DNA from 2 places in the Rhodoferax sp. LB1P47 genome. Region 1 is predicted to be linked to the other one. Evidence: riboswitches for the same ligand, from Rfam matches in the RefSeq annotation. Region 1 holds a riboswitch; the other holds the start of a gene.

Region 1 (8,324 bases):
TGGCGTGCTGGTCGGCGCCAACAGCATGACGCTGTACACCTTTGACAAAGACATGGCCGACAGCGGCAAAAGCGTGTGTAACGGCCCCTGCGCCACCGCCTGGCCGCCGCTGATGGCGACTGCTACCGACCAGGCTATGGGCGGCTACAGCCTCGTTACCCGCGACGATGGCGGCAAACAGTGGGCCTACAAGGGCAAGCCGCTGTACTTCTTCCAGGGCGACAAAACCGCTGCCGACCGTACCGGCGATAACTTCAAGGATGTCTGGCACGTGGTGAAGTAATCAAAGCAGATGCCCCAGGACGACCTGCAACTCCTCAGCGCCGTGCCGCGCCTGCGCCGCTATGCGCGGGCCCTGGTGCGCAACCGCGAGGATGCCGACGACTTGGTGCAAGACACCTTGGAGCGCGCCTGGGCCAAGTCCAGCCTGTGGCGCGGCGTGGCCGACATGCGCGCCTGGCTGTTCGGCATCATGCACAACCTGCACGCCGACGGCCTGCGCCGCCCCCAACTGGCCACCGTGGCGATGGACGATGCCACCCCCGAGATTCCCGTGGCGCCCACCCACAGCGACCGCCTGGAGGTGCTGGACCTGCAAGCCGCCCTGGCCTTATTGCCGCCCGAGCAGAAAGAAATTCTGCTGCTGGTGGCGCTGGAAGACATGGCCTATGCCGACATTGCCAGCACGCTGGGCATCCCCATCGGCACCGTGATGTCGCGCCTGTCGCGTGGCCGCGAGCGCCTGCGCGCCCTGGTGGAAGGCCGCGCCGAGCCGGTGCACCTGAAAGTTGTTCCATGAGCCCCATCCACCCCACCATCACCGAAGCCGATCTGCACGCCTACATCGACGGCCAGCTCGCCCCCGAGCGCCAGGCCGACATGCAGGCCTACCTGGCCCAGCACCCCGAGGCCGCCCAGCGCGCCCAAGCCTATCGCGCCCAAACCCAGGGCCTGCGCGCCCTGTTTGCCCCGGTGCTGCTGGAAACCCTGCCGCCGCGCCTGGTGCAGGCGGCGCTGCCCCAAAGGCCCTGGTATGGCCAGCACCTGGCAGCCGGTGTGGCGATTGCCGTGGTCAGTGCCGCATCGGCCTGGTTTGTGCGCGGCAGCGTGGACCAGAACTTGGCCTTGGCGCAGATGACCCAGGCGGCCCCTGGGCTGACGGGTTTTGCCCAGCGCGCCGCCGTGGCGCACGTGGTCTACAGCCCCGAGGTGCGGCACCCGGTGGAGGTGGGCGCCGACCAAGAGCCGCACCTGGTGGCCTGGTTGTCCAAACGCCTGGGTGCGGCGGTCAAAGTGCCCCGTTTGCAGCCGCTGGGTTTTGAGCTGATGGGCGGGCGCCTGCTGCCCGGCGACAGCGGGCCGGTGGCGCAGTTCATGTATGCCGATGCCACGGGCCAGCGCCTCACCTTGTACGTCACCCACGAAGCCCCCCAGCGGGCCCCGCAGCCCGAAACCGCCTTCCGGTTTGGCCAGTACGACAAGGTCAACGTCTTCTACTGGGTGGATGCAGGTTTTGGCTACGCCTTGTCGGGCAGCATCGACAAAGCGGCGCTGACACGGGTGGCCCAAGAGGTGTACCGGCAGATTGCGCCAGCAGGTTGACGCTATTTATTTGATAGCATATTGCGCAGGTTCTATATGCGCTATCGGCTTATTTTGCTTAAATTTTCAGCGCGGCCGGTGCATCTGAAACAACTGCTCAGGCCCGATATGGAAGTAATCTGCGGGCCCGCCGCCGCGCAGAATGTGCCCGGCGTTGGCCGTGTCGTACACGCCATTTTTCAACAGCGCGGTGTCGATGTGCACCGCCACCACCTCGCCTAGCACCAGCCAGGTGGGCACGCTGTCACCGCTGGCGGCAAGCAGCTGCACGATCTGTGTGCAGCGGCACTCGAAGGCCACCGGGCTTTCCAGCACACGCGGCACGGACACGAGTTGCGACGCCACCGGGGTCAGCCCGGCCAGCCCGAATTCGCTGACCTCGGGCGGCACGGCGGCGCAGGTTTGGTTCATGGCCTCGGCCAGCGTGCGGGTGGCCAGGTTCCAGACAAATTCGCCGGTCTCCTCGATGTTGCGCAGCGTGTCTTTGGCGCCCACGCTGGCAAAGCCGATGATGGGCGGCGTGTAGTTGAAGGCGTTGAAAAAGCTGTACGGGGCCAGGTTCAGCGCCCCGGCGGCGCTGCGCGAGGCGATCCAGCCAATCGGGCGCGGCCCGATGATGGCGTTGAACGGATCGTGCGGCAGGCCGTGGCCGTTGCGGGGTTCGTAGGAATGGATGGGCATGGGCCGAAGATACCAGCCCGGTGCAAACCGCCGTGCCCTACAAAAATGACCTGTTTAGGCCGCTGGGCCTGCGCCGTTCACCAGCACTTCTTCAAACTCGGCGAGTTCTTGCGCAATCGCCGCGTATTTTTTGGACTTGGCTTTGTTCTCGGCCCATTCGAGCGTGGCCGCTTCCAGGTCTGCCTTGTAGTGGGCGAGTGCGTCTTGCTTGCGCTGCTGGGTAGCGGTTTTTTCCGGACTGGACCACAGGTCGATCAGCTCGGTCAAGCCGTCATCAAAGTCGTCGAAGCTGGCAAGAGGGATCCATTGGCCGCTGGTGTCAAACATGTTTTTTCTTTCGGTAATTGCATTTACTGCGGGGGGCGGTTGGGCATAAAAAAAGCACTTAACCTGAACGGGTAAGTGCTTGATTTGTTTTTGTTTTGGCTCCTCGACCTGGGCTCGAACCAGGGACCTACGGATTAACAGTCCGGCGCTCTACCAACTGAGCTATCGAGGAATACATATTTCAACGGGAACTACTGAAATAAAAAGGGCCTACGGTTGGCGTAAGCCCAAAAATTCAGTTTTTCAAATTTTGGCTCCTCGACCTGGGCTCGAACCAGGGACCTACGGATTAACAGTCCGGCGCTCTACCAACTGAGCTATCGAGGAATATTGCAGCCTCAAATTATAGCGTGGGTTTTTACGCTTTCTGCACGGGTGTCAAAAACTTCTGGATGCGGGCACCCAGGTCCGCAGCGGTTTGCTCGGGGTGGGGGGTAGCGGTAAGCGCCCGCACCACGGCGATGGAGCCGACACCGCTGGCCAGCACCTCGGGCAGGCGATCGGTGTCAATGCCGCCGATCGCCACCAGCGGGTAGTCGCGTAGCAGGCGGGCATAGGCGGCCAGCCGGGCCGTGCCTTGGGGGGCAGTGGCCATGCGCTTCAGGGTGGTGGGAAACACCGCACCCAGCGCGATGTAGCTGGGGCTGACGCGGTCGGCGCGCAGCATCTCGGCGTAGCCGTGGGTGCTGACCCCCAGGCGCAGGCCCGCGATGCGGATGGCATCCAAATCAACGGTTTGCAGCAGGTCCAGGTCTTCCTGGCCCAGGTGTACGCCGTAGGCGCTGGCCTGTATGGCTGCCTGCCAGTGGTCGTTGATGAACAGCAGGGCGGGCGTGTCCTGCACGGCGGCCACGGCGGCGGTAACTTCGCGCTGGATGGCCTCGGGGTCTTCCGATTTGAAGCGCAACTGCACCGTGGGTACACCGGCGCGGGCCATGCGGCCGACCCAGGCGGCATTGGGCAGCACGGCGTACAGGCCGAGTTGCTGCGGGCAGGGCGCAAAGGCATCCCGGCGCGGCCAGGGGCGCAGGCCGAAATCTTGCGGGCTGTCGGGCCAGTCGCTGGCGTTGCCGGTGCGCGTGATTTGGGCCTGCCAGGCCTGGGCGATGCAGGCGGCATCGGTGGGGATGAAGCCGAGTTGCAGGCAGGCGCTGAGGCGCAGTGCTTCGTCGGTGGCAGGCAGGGCCATGTCGGCAAAGCGGGTGGTGATGTCGTGGGGCATGTTTTATTCCTGCGCGTGGTGCCAAAACGGTGTGCCGAGCACCGGGGTGCTGGGCTGGGCGGCCTGCTGCTCCAGCATCGCGCCGCCTAAAAACGCATTGCGTCCTGCCTGCACGGCATCGGCAAAGGCCCCGGCCATCCGCACCGGGTCTTGCGCCAGGGCGACGGCCGTGTTCAGCAGCACTGCGTCATAGCCCCATTCCATCACCTGGCAGGCGTGCGAGGGGCGGCCCAGCCCGGCATCGACCAGCAGCGGCACGCTCAGGCGCTCGCGCAGCACTTGCATGGCGTAGGGGTTGATAGGCCCCTTGCCGGTGCCGATGGGTGCGGCCCAGGGCATGACGGCCTGGCAGCCCACATCGACCAGGCGCTGGCACAGCACCAGGTCCTCGGTGCAATAAGGCAGCACCTTGAAGCCGTCCTGGATCAGGCGGCTGGCGGCCTCAACCAAGTTCAGCGTGTCGGGTTGCAGGGTGTAGTCGTCGCCGATCAGCTCCAGCTTGATCCACGGGGTGTCGAACACTTCGCGGGCCATGTGGGCGGTGGTGATGGCTTCTTGCAGGCCGTGGCAACCAGCGGTGTTGGGTAGCACCGGCACGCCGGTCTGGCGCAGCAAATCCCAGAAACCATTGGTCGCCGCATCGGCCTGGCCCAGGTTCTGGCGGCGCAGCGACGCGGTCAGCATGGCGGGCTGGGCGCGGGCGATGGCGCTGCCCAGGATGCTAGGAGAAGGATAGCGCGAGGTGCCCAGCAGCAGGCGGCTGGCGAAGCTTTCGCCGTAAAGGATGAGGGGATCAGGTGTCATATTTCAGCCGCCGGTGACGGGGTGGATGATTTCGATGCGGTCGGCATCCTGGAGGGCGGTCTGTGGGTACAGCGCGCGCGGCACAAAGGCCTTGTTGACGGCAGCGGCAAACGGCGGCTTGGCTTGCAGCAGCGCCACCGCGTCGGCCAGGGTGGCACCGACGGGCAGGATGTGGGGGAGGTTGTTGATCAGTACGTTCATGCAGTTTCTATAGCAAGACCCCATTGCGTGGCAAGCGCTGAATGCCCTTTTTCTATGAGTTCCAGTACCGCGTCCAGCATGGCCGGGGCGATCAGAAAGCCGTGCCGGTACAGGCCGTTGATGTGCAGCACGCGGGCGCTGGCTTGGCGGATGGCGGGCAGGTTGTTGGGCAGGGTGGGGCGGCACTGGGTGTTGGATTCCAGGATGCGCGCCTCGCCAAAACCGCTGTGTACGCTGTAGGCGGCACTCAGCAGCTCCAGGCTGGAGCGCACGCTCATGGGGGACATATCGTCCGACTCGATCTCGGTGGCGCCCACCACGAACACCTTGTTTTCTTTGGGCGCGATGTACAGCGGATAGCGCGGATGCACCAGCCGCACCGGGCGGCGCAGATCTACCCCCGGCGCGTGCAGGCGCAGCACCTCGCCGCGCACCGCGCGCAGGCCCGGCCATTGGCTGCGTGCACCGAGTCCCCGGCAGTCGAAAACCCAGTCCGCCTGGCAATCCTGCGGTTCGCGCGGGCTGTGCCAGTGCAGACCGACCTGGTGTTTTTGCAATTGCAGCAGCAGCGCGGCCAGCAGTTGGCGGTTGTCCAACTGGCCCTCGCCCGGCAGGTACAGGCCCTGGGCAAAGCGGCTGCCGATGCCGGGCTCCAGCGCAGCGATGGCGGCGGCATCCAGCGCCTGCGGGGCGGGCAGACTGGGCAACTGCTGGCGGGTGGCGCTCAACTGGTGGCCAAAGCGCGTGGCCTCGGCTGCGTCTTGCCGGTGCCACAGAATCAATGTGCCGTTTTGCTGGAAGAACACCGGCGCGTCGAGCTGCGCGATCAGCTCCGGCCAGCGCCGCAGCCCGTGCTGGCCCATTTGCACCACGCTGGCCTCTGTAATGGCCGACTCGGCCAGCGGGGCCAGCATGGCGGCGGCCACCCGGGCGGCTGCGCCCTCGGCCTCGGGCCCAGCGGCTTCAAATACCTGTACCGTGTGGCCCGCGCGTGCCAATGCCAGGGCCAACAAGCGGCCCATCAGGCCTGCGCCGAGGATGGTGGTGGTCAGAGGTGTTGCCAAGGGATCGTCCGTAGGGTGTGCTGGACGAAACGAGGCGTAGTCGTTGGTTGGAAACTTCCCACGCCAGCATGATCTGGATCGGGTATGAGGGTTTTTCTCAGCCCAGCCACCGCACATGCAATAGCCAGACACCCCTGTTTCATCCGTAACCGTGAATTACATCACACTCGCTCGCCGATAATTTCGGCATGACTGACCAAGCACCTTCCCCGCGCTACCTGCGCCTGCTCTCCATCGCCGGGTCCGACAGCGGCGGCGGCGCAGGCATCCAGGCCGATTTGAAAACATTCAGCGCCCTGGGTTGCTACGGCATGACGGCCCTGGCTGCGCTGACCGCACAAAACACCCGGGGCGTGACCGCCATCCACCCCGTGCCTCCGGCCTTCCTGAAGGCCCAGCTGGAGGCCGTGCTGGACGATATCGGTGCCGACGCCGTGAAGATCGGCATGCTGCATTCGCCCGAGATGGTCGAGGTGGTGGCCTGGGCAATTGACCACTACCAGCTCACCAAAGTGGTGCTCGACCCGGTGATGGTGGCCACCAGTGGCGACCGGCTGATGGCCCAAGAGACGGTGCAGGTGCTGGTGGAACAACTCTTCCCCCGCGCCACCGTGGTCACGCCCAATCTGGACGAAGCCACCCTGCTGCTGGGCCGCAGCGTGGAGGACGCGGCTGCTTTGCCCCCTGCTGTGGCCGACTTGTTGGCGCTGGGCGCACCGGCCGTGCTGGTCAAGGGCGGGCATCTGCCGGGCAGCGCGGTGGTGGATGTGCTGGGCCTGCATGGTGGCCCGCTGCACTGGTGGGAAAGCCGCCGCATCACCACCCACAACGGCCACGGCACCGGCTGCACGCTGTCGTCGGCCATCGCCGTGTACCTGGCGCAGGGCCACGCCCTGCCCGAGGCGGTGGGGCTGGCGCGAACCTACATTTTGGGAGCCATCACCGGCGGTGCCCAGGTGCATACCGGGCGCGGCCAGGGGCCGTTGAACCACGGTTTTGCGCCTGTGGCTATGCAGGTGTTGGCTGGCTAAATTTATAAGAAATAGGCCGCTAGCGCATATTTAATATGCGTTAGTAGCTATTTATTTTATAGCGAGTAAGTGGTGCGCAGCGGGCGGCTTAGCCAGGCGGCCGTGAACACCAAAGCCAGCGTGGGCAGGGCCGCGCCGAACTGGGGGGCCAAGGTGGCCAGCAGGTGGTAGACGGCGATGCCGGCCAGCCACAGGCCAGCGGCCAGCGGCTCGACCCGGCGCTGCGAATGGGCCTTGGCGTGGCTGCCCAGGCGGCCCAAAATCACCCCGAACAGCGGCACAAACACCGAGCTCAGCAGCAGCAAAAACGGCTCCAGGCTGTGGATCGGCAGCACCAGCGCCAGCCCGGTGCAGACCACGGCCAGCAGCAGGCCCCAGCGGCGGATGCTCCACTGCGGGCGCAGGCTGTGGGCTGACACCGCACCCGAATACACGTCGCCATAGGCGTTGTCCACCTCGTCCAGCAAGATCAACCCCAGCGCCAGCAGGCCGCCCTGGGCCAGCAGCAAGGCGGTGACCAGATCCGTGCCCGGTGCGGCCACGGTGACCACCACCACGCCCAGTGCATAGCACCAGATATTGGCCAGCGCGTAGCCCAGCCAGGTGCCGGTCATGGCCGATGTGCGGTTGCGGCCGTGGCGGGCATAGTCGGCCACCAGCGGCAGCCACGACACCGGCATGGCGATCACCAGGTCCATCGCCGACAGCATGCCCATGCTGCCGTTGCCGGGGCGCTGCCAGAAGGCCTGTGCATCACCGGCCAGCAGTTGCTGGGCGAATTGCCAACTCAGCCACAGCAGCGACAGCACCACCAGCGGCAGGCCATAACGGCCAATGAACTTGCGCACCAGGGTCAGCATCGAGCCCGCCATCAGGGCCGTGAGCACCGCGCCCCAGAGCAGGGTGGTCAGCAGCACGCCGCTGGGGCTGGCCAGGTCCAGGCCAAAGTTCTGCTTGGCCATAGCGGCGGTGCCGTCACGCATGATGACCAGCTCAAAGGTGGTCCAGCCCACCAGTTGCACGATGTTCAGCAGCACCGGCAGCCGGGCAAAGCCACTGCCAAAGGTGGCGTGCATCAGTCCGGCGCTGGACAGGCCACTGTCGCAGGCGATGCGCGCCACCCAGCCCAGCAGGCCCGCACCCAGCACAGACCCCAGCACGATGGCCAGCAGCGCCTGTTGCGTGCCCACGGCGGGCACCAGATAAGCGCCGATCTGCATCACCAGCAGGCCCACGCCCAGGCTGAACCACAGGGCGGCGTGCGATGCCCCGCTAAATACCCGGCTGGCGTCCGGGATCGGGCTCAGGGCTTGGTTGTGTAGATGGGATGAATTTGCCATTGATTTGCTCCATGCAAAGTTGTGGCAGGGTGGCTTGAACCGAACGGACATA
Region 2 (14,070 bases), on a different contig from region 1:
TGGTGCAGGTCGAGCTGGCGGGTAAACAGCACGGGCAGGATGTCGGCTGCGCTGCACGGCTGCTGCTGGGCAAAGACCATCACCCGTGCCAGGTGGTCGCGGTGGTGGTCGTGCAACTGCTGGATGCGCGTGTGCAGGCCCTGGAACGGCTTGCCGTGCGATGGCAGGGTGAGCGTGTCGGGGTGCAGGGGCGCAAACTTGTCGATCGAGTCCAAAAACTGCTGCAACGGATTGCTTTCGGGCTCTACATCGAACACGCTGACATTGGTAGAAATGCGCGGCAGCATCATGTCGCCGCCGATAAGCACCCGGGTTTCGCCGCAATACAGCGCAATGTGCTCGGGCGCATGCCCGTAGCCGCTGATGCAGCGCCAATCGCGCCCGCCGATGCGCAGGGTCTGGCCGTCTTGCATGCGCACAAAGCTGGCGGGTAGGGTGGGCACCATGGCCGAAAAATAGCCGGTACGGGCGCGGATTTTTTCGACCGATTCGGGGTCGGTCAGGCCATGTTTGCGGAAGAATTCTGCGGCTCCCGGTCCGCCGTTGCCACTGGAGTGCCGGATGTTGTGCTCGGCCACAAAGTAGTCGGTGGCGCTGATCCACAGCGGCGCGTTCCAGCGCGCGCACAGCCAAGAGGCCAGGCCGATGTGGTCGGGGTGCATGTGCGTCACGATGATGCGCAAAATAGGCAGGCCGCCGAGCTGGGTGGCAAAAATCGCCTCCCACTGCGCCTGTGAGGTTTCCGCGCTGATGCAGCAGTCCACCACGCTCCACCCACGCTGGCCATCAATTTCGTCCTCCAGCAGCCACAGGTTGATATGGTTTAGCGCAAACGGCAGCGCCATGCGGATCCAGCGCACGCCGGGGGCCACGGCGACGGTTTCGCCCTGTGCGGGCAGGGCATCGCCCAGGGGGTAGTGCAGTTGTTGTTCGAGTAGGTTCATGGAGATGGCATTCTGGAGGTTTGGCCTCAGCGTATGCGGTCGGCCTGTCGCCAGGTTGACGGCATGGCGAGTTTTGCTATATTTTAAATAGCTGCTTGCGCCCATAAAATATACATTACAGCCTGTTTTGACCATAAAACGGCTGCAAGGGTATTGGGGCACGGCAAAATACGCCCCCATGACCCAATCCATTCCCGATATTTTTGCCAATAACCGCATCTGGGCCTCCGAGATGGAGCGCCAACGCCCCGGCTTTTTCACCGCACTCACGCACCAGCAAAAGCCCAAGTACATGTGGATCGGCTGCTCCGACAGCCGCGTGCCCGCCAACGAGATCATGGGCCTGGCCCCCGGCGAGGTGTTTGTACACCGCAACGTGGCCAATGTGGTGGTGCATTCGGACCTGAATGCGCTCTCTACCGTGCAGTTTGCGGTGGACGTGATCAAGGTCGAGCACATCACCGTGGTGGGCCACTACGGCTGCTCCGGCGTGGCGGCGGCCTTGTCGGGCCAGCGCGTGGGCCTGGCCGACAACTGGCTGCGCCACATCCAGGATGTGCGCGACCGCCACTGGACCCTGCTGGACCACATCGCCGAAGCCCACCGCCACGATGCGCTGGTCGAGCTCAACGCCATCGAGCAGGTGGTCAACGTCTGCCAAAGCACGGTGATGGTCGATGCCTGGGCGCGCGGCCAAAACGTCACCGTGCACGGCTGGGTGTACGGCATCCACGACGGCCTGCTGCAAAACCTGCACATCACCGTCAATGGGGTGGAAGGGCTGGAAACCGCCTACCGCGCGGCCGTGGCAGCGGTGGCTGCCGCGCCGCGCTGATGCCGTACACTGCCACCCGCCCGGGGTGCGCAGTGAAATGCGCTGAGATGGAAACCAAACCCGCGAACTTGATCTGGTTCATACCAGCGTAAGAAGAGCTTGACGACAGCGTCCTATCCCTAGCGGTACGGATGCGCGCCGTCACCACGCCCCATCTGCAAAGAAGCGGGGCATCTCCTTGGGGGTTCGCGCAGTTTGGCTGCGCATTCTGGGCTCCCACCAAACAGGAGACCCCCCCATGAACGCCCCCATTACCGCCCCCGACAAATTCGCCCAGCTCCTCAGCTACGCCTGCGACCCGCTGCCCGCCAGCACCAAGCGCTACATCCAGGGCAGCCGCCCCGACCTGCGCGTGCCGCTGCGTGAAATCATGCAGAGCAACGGCGAAGCCGTCACCGTCTACGACACCTCCGGCCCTTACACCGACCCCACCGCCACCATTGACGTGCGTGCCGGGCTGGCCGCGCTGCGGGCCGGCTGGATCGAGTCGCGCGGCGACACTGAAAGCTACGCCGCCCGCATCCTGAATGCGCTGGACGATGGCCGCAACAGCGAAGAAAACGCGTCCTTGCAGCTGCTGCGCGCCCAAGCCTCCGGCCTGCAACGCACGCCCCGCCGCGCCAAGGCCGGTGCCAACCTCTCGGGTAATGTTTCGCAGATGCACTACGCCCGCCAAGGCATCATCACCCCCGAGATGGAATTCGTCGCCCTGCGCGAAAACCAAAAGCTGGAGTGGATGGCCCAATATGCCGAGGGCGCGCTGAACACCGAGCGCGACAAACGCCTGGCCGGCAACAGCTTCGGCGCCAGCATCCCCCGCGTGATGACCCCCGAATTTGTGCGCTCCGAAGTGGCCCGTGGCCGCGCCGTGATTCCGCTCAACATCAACCACCCCGAAGTCGAGCCGATGGCCATTGGCCGCAACTTCCTGGTCAAGATCAACGCCAACATCGGCAACAGCGCCGTCACCTCCAGCATCGAAGAAGAAGTCGAAAAACTGGTCTGGGCCATCCGCTGGGGCGCCGACACGGTGATGGACCTGTCCACCGGCAAAAACATCCACACCACCCGCGACTGGATTTTGCGCAACAGCCCCGTGCCCATCGGCACCGTACCCATCTACCAGGCGCTAGAAAAAGTGGGTGGCGTGGCCGAAGACCTGACCTGGGAAATCTTCCGCGACACCCTGATCGAGCAGGCCGAGCAGGGCGTGGACTACTTCACCGTGCACGCCGGGGTGCGCCTGCCCTTCATCCACCTCACCGCCAACCGCATGACCGGCATCGTCTCGCGCGGCGGCTCCATCATGGCCAAGTGGTGCATTGCCCACCACAAAGAAAATTTCATCTACACCCACTTTGATGAGATGACCGAAATCCTGAAGGCCTACGACGTCAGCTACTCGCTGGGCGACGGCCTGCGCCCCGGCTCCAGCGCCGATGCCAACGACGAAGCCCAGTTTGCCGAACTGCGCACCTTGGGCGAGCTGACCCAAAAAGCCTGGCAGCAAGACGTGCAGGTGATGATCGAAGGCCCCGGCCACGTTCCCATGCATTTGGTGCAAGAAAACATGACCGAGCAGCTCAAGCACTGCCACGAAGCGCCGTTCTACACCCTGGGCCCGCTGACCACCGACATCGCCCCCGGCTACGACCACATCACCAGCGGCATCGGCGCCGCCATGATTGGCTGGTTTGGCACCGCCATGCTGTGCTACGTGACCCCCAAAGAGCACCTGGGCCTGCCCGACCGCGACGACGTGAAGGTCGGCATCATCACCTACAAAATCGCCGCCCACGCCGCCGACGTGGCCAAGGGCCACCCGGGTGCCCGCTACCGCGACGACGCGCTGTCCAAAGCCCGCTTCGAGTTCCGCTGGATGGACCAGTTCAACCTGTCGCTCGACCCCGAAACCGCCAAGAAATTCCACGACGCCACCCTGCCCAAAGACTCGGCCAAAGTGGCGCATTTCTGCTCCATGTGCGGGCCGAAGTTTTGCTCCATGAAGATCACCCAGGAAGTGCGCGAATACGCCAAAAACCTGGGCGTGAGCGAAGCCGCTGCAGCGGAACAAGGCATGTTGGAGAAGTCGGCAGAATTCAAGAGCGGTGGTGGAGAAATCTATGTGCCGGTGAACGGCGTGATCCCGATCGCGCAGGGCTAATCGACGCCACCGCCGGGCCCCCATCCCGACCTTCCCCCGGCGGGGGAAGGGGCAAGCCAGCCCCACTCCGTGCGGCACGTCAGGGGCCACGCATTTCTCCCTCCCGGGGCAGTGGAAAATCAGCCCCCTGCATTCCTCCCTCCCCCTCCGGGGGAGGGCCGGGGTGGGGGCTTGACTTGCTCCCTGGCCCCTCCGGGGAGAGGGTGGGGGTGAGGGTCAGGCAGCCACCAACCATGCCCTGCAATGCAACCCCCCCAACCCCCACCCCGTAGGGTTTTTACAAAGCGCTGGTTCTACCCGCACCTGCGAGACAAGTGTTTATAAAAATCACCAAATCAGCCTCCAGCGCATATTCTTCCTGTGCAAAGTGCTATTGATTAAATAGCAATTCGCCACAGCCCCCGCAGGCGTACAGTGACCCCAAAGGACCGCCACCATGCCCACCACCGACCCCATCGTCATCCTCGCCGCCTCCCGCACCCCCATGGGTGCGTTCCAGGGGGCGTTCGCATCCCTGGCGGCGCACGACTTGGGCGGGGCGGCCATCCGGGCGGCGGTGGCGCGCGCGGGGGTGGACCCGGCGCGCATCGACCAGCTGGTGTTGGGCTGCTGCCTGATGGCCGGGCAGGGGCAGGCGCCGGCGCGGCAGGCGGGGTTCAAGGGCGGGTTGGGGCAGGGCACGGGGGCGGTCACGCTGTCCAAGATGTGCGGTTCGGGCATGTTCGCCACCATGTTGGCGCACGACATGCTGGTGGCGGGCAGCCATGACCTGGTGGTGGCGGGGGGGATGGAGAGCATGACCAACGCGCCGCACCTGCTGCCCCGGGGGCGCAGCGGCATCCGCATCGGCCACGGGCAGGTGCTGGACCACATGCTGCTCGACGGGTTGGAAGATGCCTACGAGGCGGGCCGCTCCATGGGCAGCTTTGGCGAAGACTGCGCGGCCCAATACGGCTTTACCCGGGCGGTGCAGGACGCGTTTGCCACCGCCAGCGTGCAGCGGGCGCAGGCGGCGGTGGCCTCGGGCGCGTTTGCGGCGGAGACCACGCCGGTGCTAGTGAAAGGGGTTGCGGTGGCCACCGACGAAGCCCCCGGCAAGATCCGGCCGGACAAAATCCCCACACTCAAACCTGCGTTCAAGGCGGACGGCACCATCACCGCCGCCAGCAGCGCGTCCATCAGCGACGGGGCCGCCGCGCTGGTGCTGGCCCGCGCTTCCACCGCCGTGCAGATGGGCGTGCAACCCTTGGCCCGCATCGCCGGCCACGCCACGTTTGCCCAGGCACCCGGCTGGTTTGCCACCGCGCCGCTGGGGGCCGTGCAAAAGCTGCTGGCCAAGGTCGGCTGGGGTGTGGCCGAGGTGGACCTGTGGGAAATCAACGAGGCCTTTGCTGTGGTGCCGATGGTGCTGATGGCCGAGTTGGGCCTGCCGCACAGCCGCGTCAATGTGCACGGCGGGGCCTGCGCGCTGGGCCACCCGATTGGGGCCAGCGGGGCGCGGATTCTGGTGACCTTGCTGTACGCGCTGCAGGCCCAGGGCCTGCGCCGGGGCGTGGCCACGCTGTGCATTGGCGGCGGCGAGGCGACGGTTATGGCGCTTGAGTTGCTATAAATAATATAGCATTATGCGCAGATGGAACGTGCGCCAGAGCCTTGTTTTGTATAAATTTTTGTAGAGGTTCTTTGGCGGGGTGTGGGTAAGGGTTTCCTCGGGCGTTTTGTGTATTGACTTAGTTAGTTTGACTGACAAACAATGACGCACTTTGGTGTGCTACCTCCGCGAGCCACCAACTTTCGCCCCTTGTCACGGGCCTGGACCTGGGTGCCAGGCGCGTGAGGGCACGCTTACCAACAAGGAGACACAACATGGATCGACGGACACACCTTCACTGGCTGGGCACGGTGGCTGCCGCTGCGGCACTGGCATCGGCCCCGGCATTTGCGGCCGAGACGCTCAAGGTATGGAGTTTTGGCGAGCAGGATAACTACACCGAAATCATGGTGAAGGAGTTCGAGGCCAAGAACCCGGATGTGCGGGTGGAGGTGCGCCGGGTGGCGTTCTCCGATGTGAACGACGAGGCTTTGCGCGCCATCCGCTCCGGCACCGGCCCGGACATCATGCCCATCGATAACCCCAACGTGGCCTTCTTTGCCGCCAAGAAGGCGCTGTACGAGCTGGACGCGCTGGTGGCCCAGTCCAAGGTCATCAAAAAGGACAACATCCTGCCCGGCCCGCTGCACAACTCCAGCTGGGGCGGCAAGCTGGTGGGCATGCCACGCGGTGCCAACACAATTGCGCTGTACATCAACGACGACATGTTCCGTGCCGCCGGGATCGACAAAGACCCGCAAAGCTGGGAGCAGCTCTACCAGGCGGCCAAGAAGCTGAACAACCCGGATAAAAACATCTACGGCCTGGCGTTTTCGGCCAAGGGCAACGAGGAGGGCACCTTCCAGTTTCTGCCCTACATCCAGGCAACGGGGGCGGATTGGACCACCCTGGGTTCGCCCGGTGCAGTGCGCGCTGTCACCTTCTGGCAAAAGTTGTTGGACGAAAAGCTGGCCTCGCGCGACACGCTGAACCGGGGACAGTCGGATTCCACCGCCACCTTTGTCAACGGCAACGCGGCGATGGTGATCTCGGGCCCGTGGGAGATTCCGGGCATCGACAAGAGCGCCAAGTTCAAATGGCACGTGGCCCTGCTGCCGTCTGAAAAAGAGGGCGGCAGCCGCGCCTCGGCTCTGGGCGAGCAAAGCTATGTGATCCCCAAAACCGCCGCCAATCCCAAGCTGGCCTTCCGCTTTTTAGAGTATGTCTATTCCCAGCAAGGCCGCAACTGGAACGACTTCGGCATCCTGCCCGCCACCAAGGACGCGGTGTCGCCCGACCCGAAATGGCCGGCCGCTTACGCCGCCTTTGTGGAGCAGATGAAGTTCGCCCGCGCCCGGGGCCCCAACCCCGAATGGCCACAAATCTCCAAAGCCATTTCAGGCGCCATGCAGCAGGTGCTGACCCACCAGGCCGAGCCGCAAGCGGCCATGACCGCAGCGGCGGCCACGGTCGCCAAGGTCAACAAACCTTAAGGGCATTGGTCCACAAAACCGCCCAACCGTCACTCCCGCGCAGGCGGGAATCCAGTAGCGGCCGTACTGGATACCCGCCTGCGCGGGTATGACGGCGCGGTGGGTATTTCGTCCCCCGGAGCGCCTAGGGCTGCCTGTTTGAATCTCTTTTCTTTATGACTTCCCGTTCCCTTATTGATGGCGGCTACTTTGAGCGCGTGCTCTTGTGGCTGGGCCTGGGCTACCTGCTGGTGTTTGCCGGGGTGCCGCTGGTCTACAACCTGCTGCTGTCGTTCCAGCAGGTGGATGCGCTGAGTGACCTGTCCTGGTGGCAGCGGCCCTGGGTGGGTTTTGCCAATTACGTGGATGTGTTCCAGCGGCCCGAGGCCTGGGGCGTGCTGGTGCATACGCTGGTGTTCATCGCCGCGTCGCTGCTGTTCCAGATCACGCTGGGCTTTGGCTTGGCGCTGCTGTTTCAGCAAGAATTCTTCGGGGCCACGGTAATGCGTGGCCTGTTTTTGGCGGGCTGGATCATGCCGGGGCTGGTGGCCGGTGTGATTTGGAAGCTGCTGTATGCGGGCGACTTCGGCGTGCTCAACCATGTGCTGCGCAGCTTGGGCCTGGTGCACGAGGCGATCTACTGGTTGTCGGACGCGCACTACGCGCTGGCCGCCATTGTCATCACCAATGTCTGGCTGGGCGTGCCGTTCAATATGCTGCTGCTGTCCGCCGGGCTGGCGCAGATTCCGCGCGATGTGTTTGAGGCCGCCGAGCTGGACGGCGCTGGGGCCTGGCAGCGCTTCACTGGTATGACCCTGCCGATGATGCAGCCCACGCTGGGGGCGGTGCTGGCGCTGGGCGTGATCATGACCCTGCAACAGTTTGACCTGGTGGCCGCGCTCACCCAGGGCGGCCCGGCCAATGCCTCGCAGGTGGCGCAGCACTGGTCGTGGCAGATGTCGTTCCAGACCTTTGAGGTGGGGCCGGGCAGTGCCGTGGCCTCGTTGATGCTGCTGCTGGTGGTGGCCACCGCCGTGGTCTATGTGCGGGCCACCCGGCAGGAGCGCGTGCTGTGAAAAACCTGCGGCCCAAAATTCTGTGCGGGGTGGCGTTGACGCTGACCTTGCTTTATCTGTTTCCGCTGTACTGGATGTTCATCACCGCATTCAAGAGCAACCCCGAGCTGTTTCGCCTGCCGCCCACGTTCTGGCCGGAGCACCCGGTGTCCAATATCGGCCGAGTGTTCCATGACTACGCAATGGGCCGCAACCTGTGGAATTCGCTGGTGATTGCCAGCGGCGTCACGCTGGTCACGGTGCTGGTCGGCACCGGAGCCGCCTACGCGCTGGCCCAGGCCCGCAGCCGGTTCATCGAGGCGGCGCTGTTCGCAGTGCTGCTATTGCAAGCGCTGCCGCCCGCGCTGATGGTGACGCCTTTGTTCACCGTGTTCCAGGAGATCGGTTTGCTGGGCTATCCGCGCACGGCGGTGGTGCTGGCGCAGATCAGCAAGACCCTGCCGTTCTACATGGTGCTGATGCGCTCGGCCTTTGTGCAGATACCGCGTGAATTGCGCGAGGCCGCCCTGGTGGATGGGGCTACGCCGCGCCAGGCTTTTGTGCAGGTAGTGCTGCCGCTGGCGCGCAATAACGTGCTGGTGACCGGCATTTTGGTGTTCTTGCAGACGCTGGGCGAGTATGTGTTCTCGCGCTCGCTGATTTTGGACGACCAATACCAAACCACCACCGTGGCCTTGGCCGCTTTTGTGGGCGACACCAAGACCGACTGGGTCGGCATCATGACCTATGCCGCCATCTACACCACGCCCATCCTCATCGTCTTCATGCTGTTGCAGCGGCGCATCGTCAGCGGCATGACGGCGGGCGCACTCAAATAAGAACACCGTTATGAACGCCATCGACATCCAGCATCTGGGCAAAACCTTTGGCAGCACACCGGTGCTGCAAGACATCAGCCTGGCCATCGCCCCGGGCCGTTTCGTGGCCCTGGTGGGGCCGTCCGGCTGCGGCAAATCCACCCTGCTGCGGACCATCGCCGGGCTGGAATCCATCACCACCGGCAGCCTGTGCATCGACGGCGTGGTGGTCAACGACAAACCGCCGCGCGAGCGCGATGTGGCGATGGTGTTCCAGTCGTATGCGCTGTACCCGCACATGGACGTGGCCCGCAACATGGGCTATTCGCTGCGCCTGAAAAAGGCCGCGCAAGAGGTGGTTCAGCAGGCGATTGACGGCGTGGCCAAGACCCTGGGCTTGCAGCCGCTGCTGGCGCGCTTTCCGCGTGAACTGTCGGGCGGTCAGCGCCAGCGCGTGGCGATGGGCCGGGCCATCGTGCGGCGGCCCAAGGTGTTTTTGTTTGACGAACCCTTGTCCAATCTGGATGCCGCCCTGCGGGTCCATATGCGCGGCGAAATCCGCAAGCTGCACCGCCGCCTGGGTGCCACCTCGGTCTACGTGACGCACGACCAGATCGAGGCCATGACGATGGCTGACGAGGTGGTGGTGATGCGCGCCGGGCGGATCGAGCAGGTGGGCGCACCGCTGGCGCTGTACGACACACCGGCGAACAAGTTTGTGGCCGGTTTCATAGGCTCGCCTGCTATGAATTTTATAGAAGCTACCGTAGGCTCAGACGGCGCGCATGCCGTATTGGCCGCAGATAAAAACCTGCATATCGCCCTGGGCCGACCGCGTGAGGCGGGCTTGCGGGTGTGGCTGGGTTGGCGGCCCGAGCATCTGCGGCTGAACGCTGGTGTGCAGCCGCTACCTGCCGTGGTGACCGCCGTGGAAACCACCGGCAGCCAAAGCTTTGTAGGGCTGGAGCTGTGCGGTAGCCCGCTGACCCTGGCGCAGGCCGGTACGGTGGGCCTTCGCGAAGGCGATGCCGTCACTTTGGGCATTGCGCCCGAACATGTTCACGTTTTTAACTTTGGCTCCGAGGTCGCTCTTTAAGTTCTGCCCATGAAAATAAATGATGGAAATTGGCTGATCCGCAAGGGTCTGCAAGTGATGTACCCGGTGTATGTGCATGCCGTGCAGCAGGTGGGCCACACGCTGCTTATCCACGCTGCGCCCAAGGATGTGGGCGGGCGGGCCGCGCAGCTGGACGTGGCCTTGTTCACCATCCGCATCTTCTCGCCGCGCGAAGGGGTGGTGGGTGTGCGCATGGCGCACTTTGAGGGCCAGGCAGAGGCCCGCCCGGCGTTCGAGCTGTTTGCGCAGGCAGACTTTGCCCCGCTGATTGACCTGGGGGGCGAGGCGGTCACGCTCACCAGCGGCAGCCTGCAACTGCGCATACCGCGCAGGGGCGACTGGCAGCTGGACTTTATGCACTGCGACAAGCGCCTCACCGGCAGCGGCCTGCGGGCCGGCGGCCATGTGCTGGAGGAGGCCAGTGGCCAGACCCATATGTTTGAACGGTTGGACCTGGGTGTGGGCGAAAACATCTACGGTCTGGGCGAGCGCTTCACCCCGTTTGTGCGCAACGGCCAGGTGGTGGACATCTGGAACCAGGACGGCGGCACCAGCTCCGAGCAAGCCTACAAAAACGTGCCGTTCTACCTCAGCTCGCGCGGCTACGGGGTGTTTGTGAATACGCCCAAGAAGGTGTCGTTCGAGGTTGGCTCCGAGAAGGTCGCCAAGGTGCAGTTCAGCGTGGGCGGCGAGGCACTGGAGTACTTTGTGATCGACGGCCCCAGTCCGAAGCAGGTGTTGGACCGCTACACCCAGCTCACCGGCCGCCCGGCGCTGCCGCCCGCCTGGTCGTTTGGCCTGTGGCTCACCACCTCTTTCACCACCGACTACGACGAGGCCACCGTCAACCACTTTGTGGCGGGCATGCGCGAGCGGCAGATTCCGCTGCACGTGTTCCATTTCGACTGCTTCTGGATGAAGGCTTTCCACTGGTGCGACTTTGCCTGGAACCCGGAAACCTTTCCCGACCCGGTGGGTATGCTGGCGCGGCTCAAAGCCCAGGGGCTGAAGATTTGCCTCTGGATCAACCCCTACATCGCCCAGCCCTCGCCGCTGTTTGCCGAGGGCATGGCGCGGGGCTTTTTGCTGCAACGCGCCAATGGCAGCGTGTGGCAGTGGGACCGCTGGCAACCCGGCCAGGGTCTGGTGGATTTCACCAACCCCGAGGCCTGCGCCTGGTACGCCGGTCACCTGCGCGGCCTGTTGCGCATGGGGGTGGATTGCTTCAAAACCGATTTCGGCGAGCGCATCCCCACCGATGTGGTCTACCACGACGGAGCCGACCCCGAGGGCATGCACAACTACTACACCCAGCTGTACAACCAGGTGGTCTACCAGGTGCTGCAAGAAGAGCGCGGCGCAGAGGATGCAGTGCTGTTTGCCCGCTCGGCCACGGCGGGCGGCCAGCAGTTTCCGGTGCACTGGGGGGGCGATTGCAGCGCCAGCTACGAATCGATGGCCGAGAGCCTGCGCGGTGGCCTGTCGCTGGGGCTGTCCGGCTTTGGCTTCTGGAGCCACGACATCGGCGGCTTTGAGAACACCGGCCCGGCGGATGTCTACAAGCGCTGGTGTGCGTTCGGCCTGTTGTCCAGCCACAGCCGCCTGCACGGCAGCAAGTCGTACCGCGTGCCGTGGGCCTATGACGACGAGGCGGTAGACGTACTGCGCTTTTTTACCCAATGGAAGTGCCGCCTGATGCCCACCCTGTGGCTGGCTGCGGTGCAGGCCCGCGACCAGGGCACGCCGGTGATGCGCGCCATGCTGCTGGAGTTTGCCGACGACCTGGGCACCCACGGTCTGGACCGCCAGTACATGCTGGGCGAGCACCTGCTGGTGGCCCCGGTGCTGGATGCCTCGGGCGCGGTAGATTTTTACCTGCCCGCCGGGCGCTGGACGCACCTGTTCACCGGCGAAGAAATACAGGGCGGCGGCTGGCGGCGCGAGCAGCACGGCTTCATGGGCCTGCCGGTGTACGTGCGGCCCAACACCTTGCTGGCACTGGGCGCAAACGACCAGCGGCCCGACTACGACTTTGCCGACGGCGTGCACCTGCACCTGTACGCACTGGACGCGGGCCACACCGCCACCGCCCGCATTCCCGATGCCAGTGGGGCCACCGCTCTCAGCGTGGCAGTCACCGCATCGGCCAGTGGCTGGCGGGTGCAAATTGACGGCCGGGGCGTGGTGGCGCAATTGCGGCTGCACGGCGTGCCTGCCGTGGCCGGGTTGCCTGCGGGCATCCGTGCCGAGCCGATGGAGGGCGGCGTGCTGCTGCACTTCACGCCGCAGGCGGGGCAGGGCGGGCAACAGCACGTGGTGGCCAAGGGGTGATGGAGGTAGCGGGGCGGCCTGGTGCGATGCACTCTTGGCATCGACCTACCCGCATTACGGTTTTAACCTGCCGGGGCGGCTAACGGTAGGGTCGCCACAAACACGCAGCCGCCGCCGCTGCGGTTGTGCAGTGCGATGTCGCCGCCCATGCGCCGGCACGCCTGGCGGACGATGGCTAGGCCCAAGCCTGTGCCGGATGCCGACACCGCCGCGCCCGTACCTCGGTAGAAGCGCTCGAACACGCGCGCATGCTCGTGTGCCGGAATGCCGGGGCCGTTGTCGGCCACGCCCAGGTGCAGCGCGCCGTTGCGCCAAGCCAGGGTGAGGGTGATCTCGCCCGCGCTGCCCGCGTACTTCACCGCGTTGTCCAGCAGATTGCGCAGCACGGATTCGTACAGGGCGACGGGGAGGGGCAGCGTCAGGCTGTCAGGCGCGTCCAGGACGAGCTCCACGCCCGGGTCTGCCGTAGGGCGCAGGGCTTGTGCCAGGTGTTGGCGGGTCAGGTCGGCCACATCGACAGACTGCGTCGGCGCGTTCGTCGCTGCGTCCAGCGTTGCCAGTTCCAGTAGTTGCTGCACCAGGTGCGAGCCGCGCGCCACGGCCTGTTGCAAATGCAGGGCGGCCTCTTCGCGCTCCCGCAGATCGGTGGTCCGAGACATCACATGGGCCTGGGTGCTGATCACGGCCAGCGGCGTTCGCAGCTCATGCGCCGCGTCGTGCACAAATGCGCGTTCGCGGGCCACTGTGCCCCGCAGTTGCCCAAGCATGGCTTCCAACGCCGTTACCAAAGGTTTTAGTTCGGCGTACTGCGGTGTGACACCCAGCGGGGACAGATCCCCGGCTACGCGCTGCTCTATCGACTGGCCCAGCATGCGCAAGGGCCGCAGGCCCCGTGTGGCCGCGATCCACACGGGGACCAGCACAAAGGGAAAAGCCACCAGAAACGGCAGTGCCAGTGCGTCGAATATCCACCGCAGCACCCACGGCGTGCCGACCTGCGGTTCGGCCATCCACACCTGCCAGCGGCCGGATTGACCGGCAAACAGGCCGTACGCCTGGCCGTTCAAGGTGGTGTCCACCACCTGGTCGGGCATGCCGTGCAAGGTCTTGCCCGCGATGCCCGGCGATGCGAAAAGCTCTTGCCCCTGCGCTGAGCGCAATTGAAACAACAAGTCTCCTGGCAGCGTGCTGCCTTGTCTTCGCGCCAGGTTGAACTGTTGGGCCGTGACCTGCACCGCGTTGGCTGCGAGGTCGTCGCGTTGGATGTTGGCCAGTGCATGCAGCAGGCTGCGGCCCGCCTGTAGCAAACCCGGGTTGGTCCGCAAGTTGTTGCGAAAATCCAGGTAGACGTAGCTGGCCACTGCGCACCACGCTAGCGCGAACGCGAGCAACAGCGCCACCACAATGCGGCGGACCAGCGTGGGTTTCAACAGTGCTTTCACGGCACCAGCATGTAGCCGATGCCGCGCACAGTCTTGATGCGCTCGGCACCGACTTTGCGCCGCAGGTTGGAGACGTGCACCTCGATCAGGCTGAAGTCCAGCGGCTCCCCCAGGGGCTCCAGGCGGCGGGCCAGCGTGCCCTTTACCACCACCGCGTGGGGCTCGCGCGCCAGCTCCAGCAGCAACTGAAATTCGCGTGGCGACAATGCCAGGGCTTCGCCGCGCAGCCGCGCACAGTGGCTGCGGGGCTCTATCTCCAGATCGCCCACCACCCAGATATCGCTGGCTTGCTTGGCACAGC

What was found. Region 1 has a riboswitch for thiamine pyrophosphate ahead of AC0969_RS18685 (FAD-dependent oxidoreductase). Riboswitches for the same ligand answer to the same signal wherever they lie in the genome.
Region 2: linked by a shared signal. The riboswitch ahead of thiC (phosphomethylpyrimidine synthase ThiC) and the one ahead of AC0969_RS18685 (FAD-dependent oxidoreductase) in region 1 are both predicted to bind thiamine pyrophosphate.

Annotation. Positions count from the first base shown of each region.
Region 1 is NZ_JBWMAU010000025.1:32,297-40,620, reverse strand. It holds gene AC0969_RS18735 (COG4315 family predicted lipoprotein) at 1-283, shown strand, start outside; gene AC0969_RS18730 (RNA polymerase sigma factor) at 293-799, shown strand; gene AC0969_RS18725 (anti-sigma factor family protein) at 796-1,602, shown strand; gene AC0969_RS18720 (flavin reductase family protein) at 1,669-2,283, opposite strand; gene AC0969_RS18715 (hypothetical protein) at 2,338-2,610, opposite strand; tRNA gene AC0969_RS18710 (tRNA-Asn) at 2,707-2,782, opposite strand; tRNA gene AC0969_RS18705 (tRNA-Asn) at 2,862-2,937, opposite strand; gene thiE (thiamine phosphate synthase) at 2,969-3,799, opposite strand; gene AC0969_RS18695 (thiazole synthase) at 3,836-4,636, opposite strand; gene thiS (sulfur carrier protein ThiS) at 4,640-4,837, opposite strand; gene AC0969_RS18685 (FAD-dependent oxidoreductase) at 4,834-5,901, opposite strand; TPP riboswitch at 5,940-6,047, opposite strand; gene thiD (bifunctional hydroxymethylpyrimidine kinase/phosphomethylpyrimidine kinase) at 6,090-6,932, shown strand; gene AC0969_RS18675 (purine-cytosine permease family protein) at 6,989-8,272, opposite strand.
Region 2 is NZ_JBWMAU010000030.1:5,813-19,882, reverse strand. It holds gene AC0969_RS19415 (MBL fold metallo-hydrolase) at 1-944, opposite strand, end outside; gene can (carbonate dehydratase) at 1,123-1,779, shown strand; TPP riboswitch at 1,791-1,892, shown strand; gene thiC (phosphomethylpyrimidine synthase ThiC) at 2,030-3,943, shown strand; gene AC0969_RS19400 (acetyl-CoA C-acyltransferase) at 4,380-5,555, shown strand; gene AC0969_RS19395 (ABC transporter substrate-binding protein) at 5,810-7,027, shown strand; gene AC0969_RS19390 (carbohydrate ABC transporter permease) at 7,183-8,082, shown strand; gene AC0969_RS19385 (carbohydrate ABC transporter permease) at 8,079-8,900, shown strand; gene AC0969_RS19380 (ABC transporter ATP-binding protein) at 8,911-9,975, shown strand; gene yicI (alpha-xylosidase) at 9,985-12,327, shown strand; gene AC0969_RS19370 (sensor histidine kinase) at 12,390-13,769, opposite strand; gene AC0969_RS19365 (response regulator) at 13,766-14,070, opposite strand, start outside.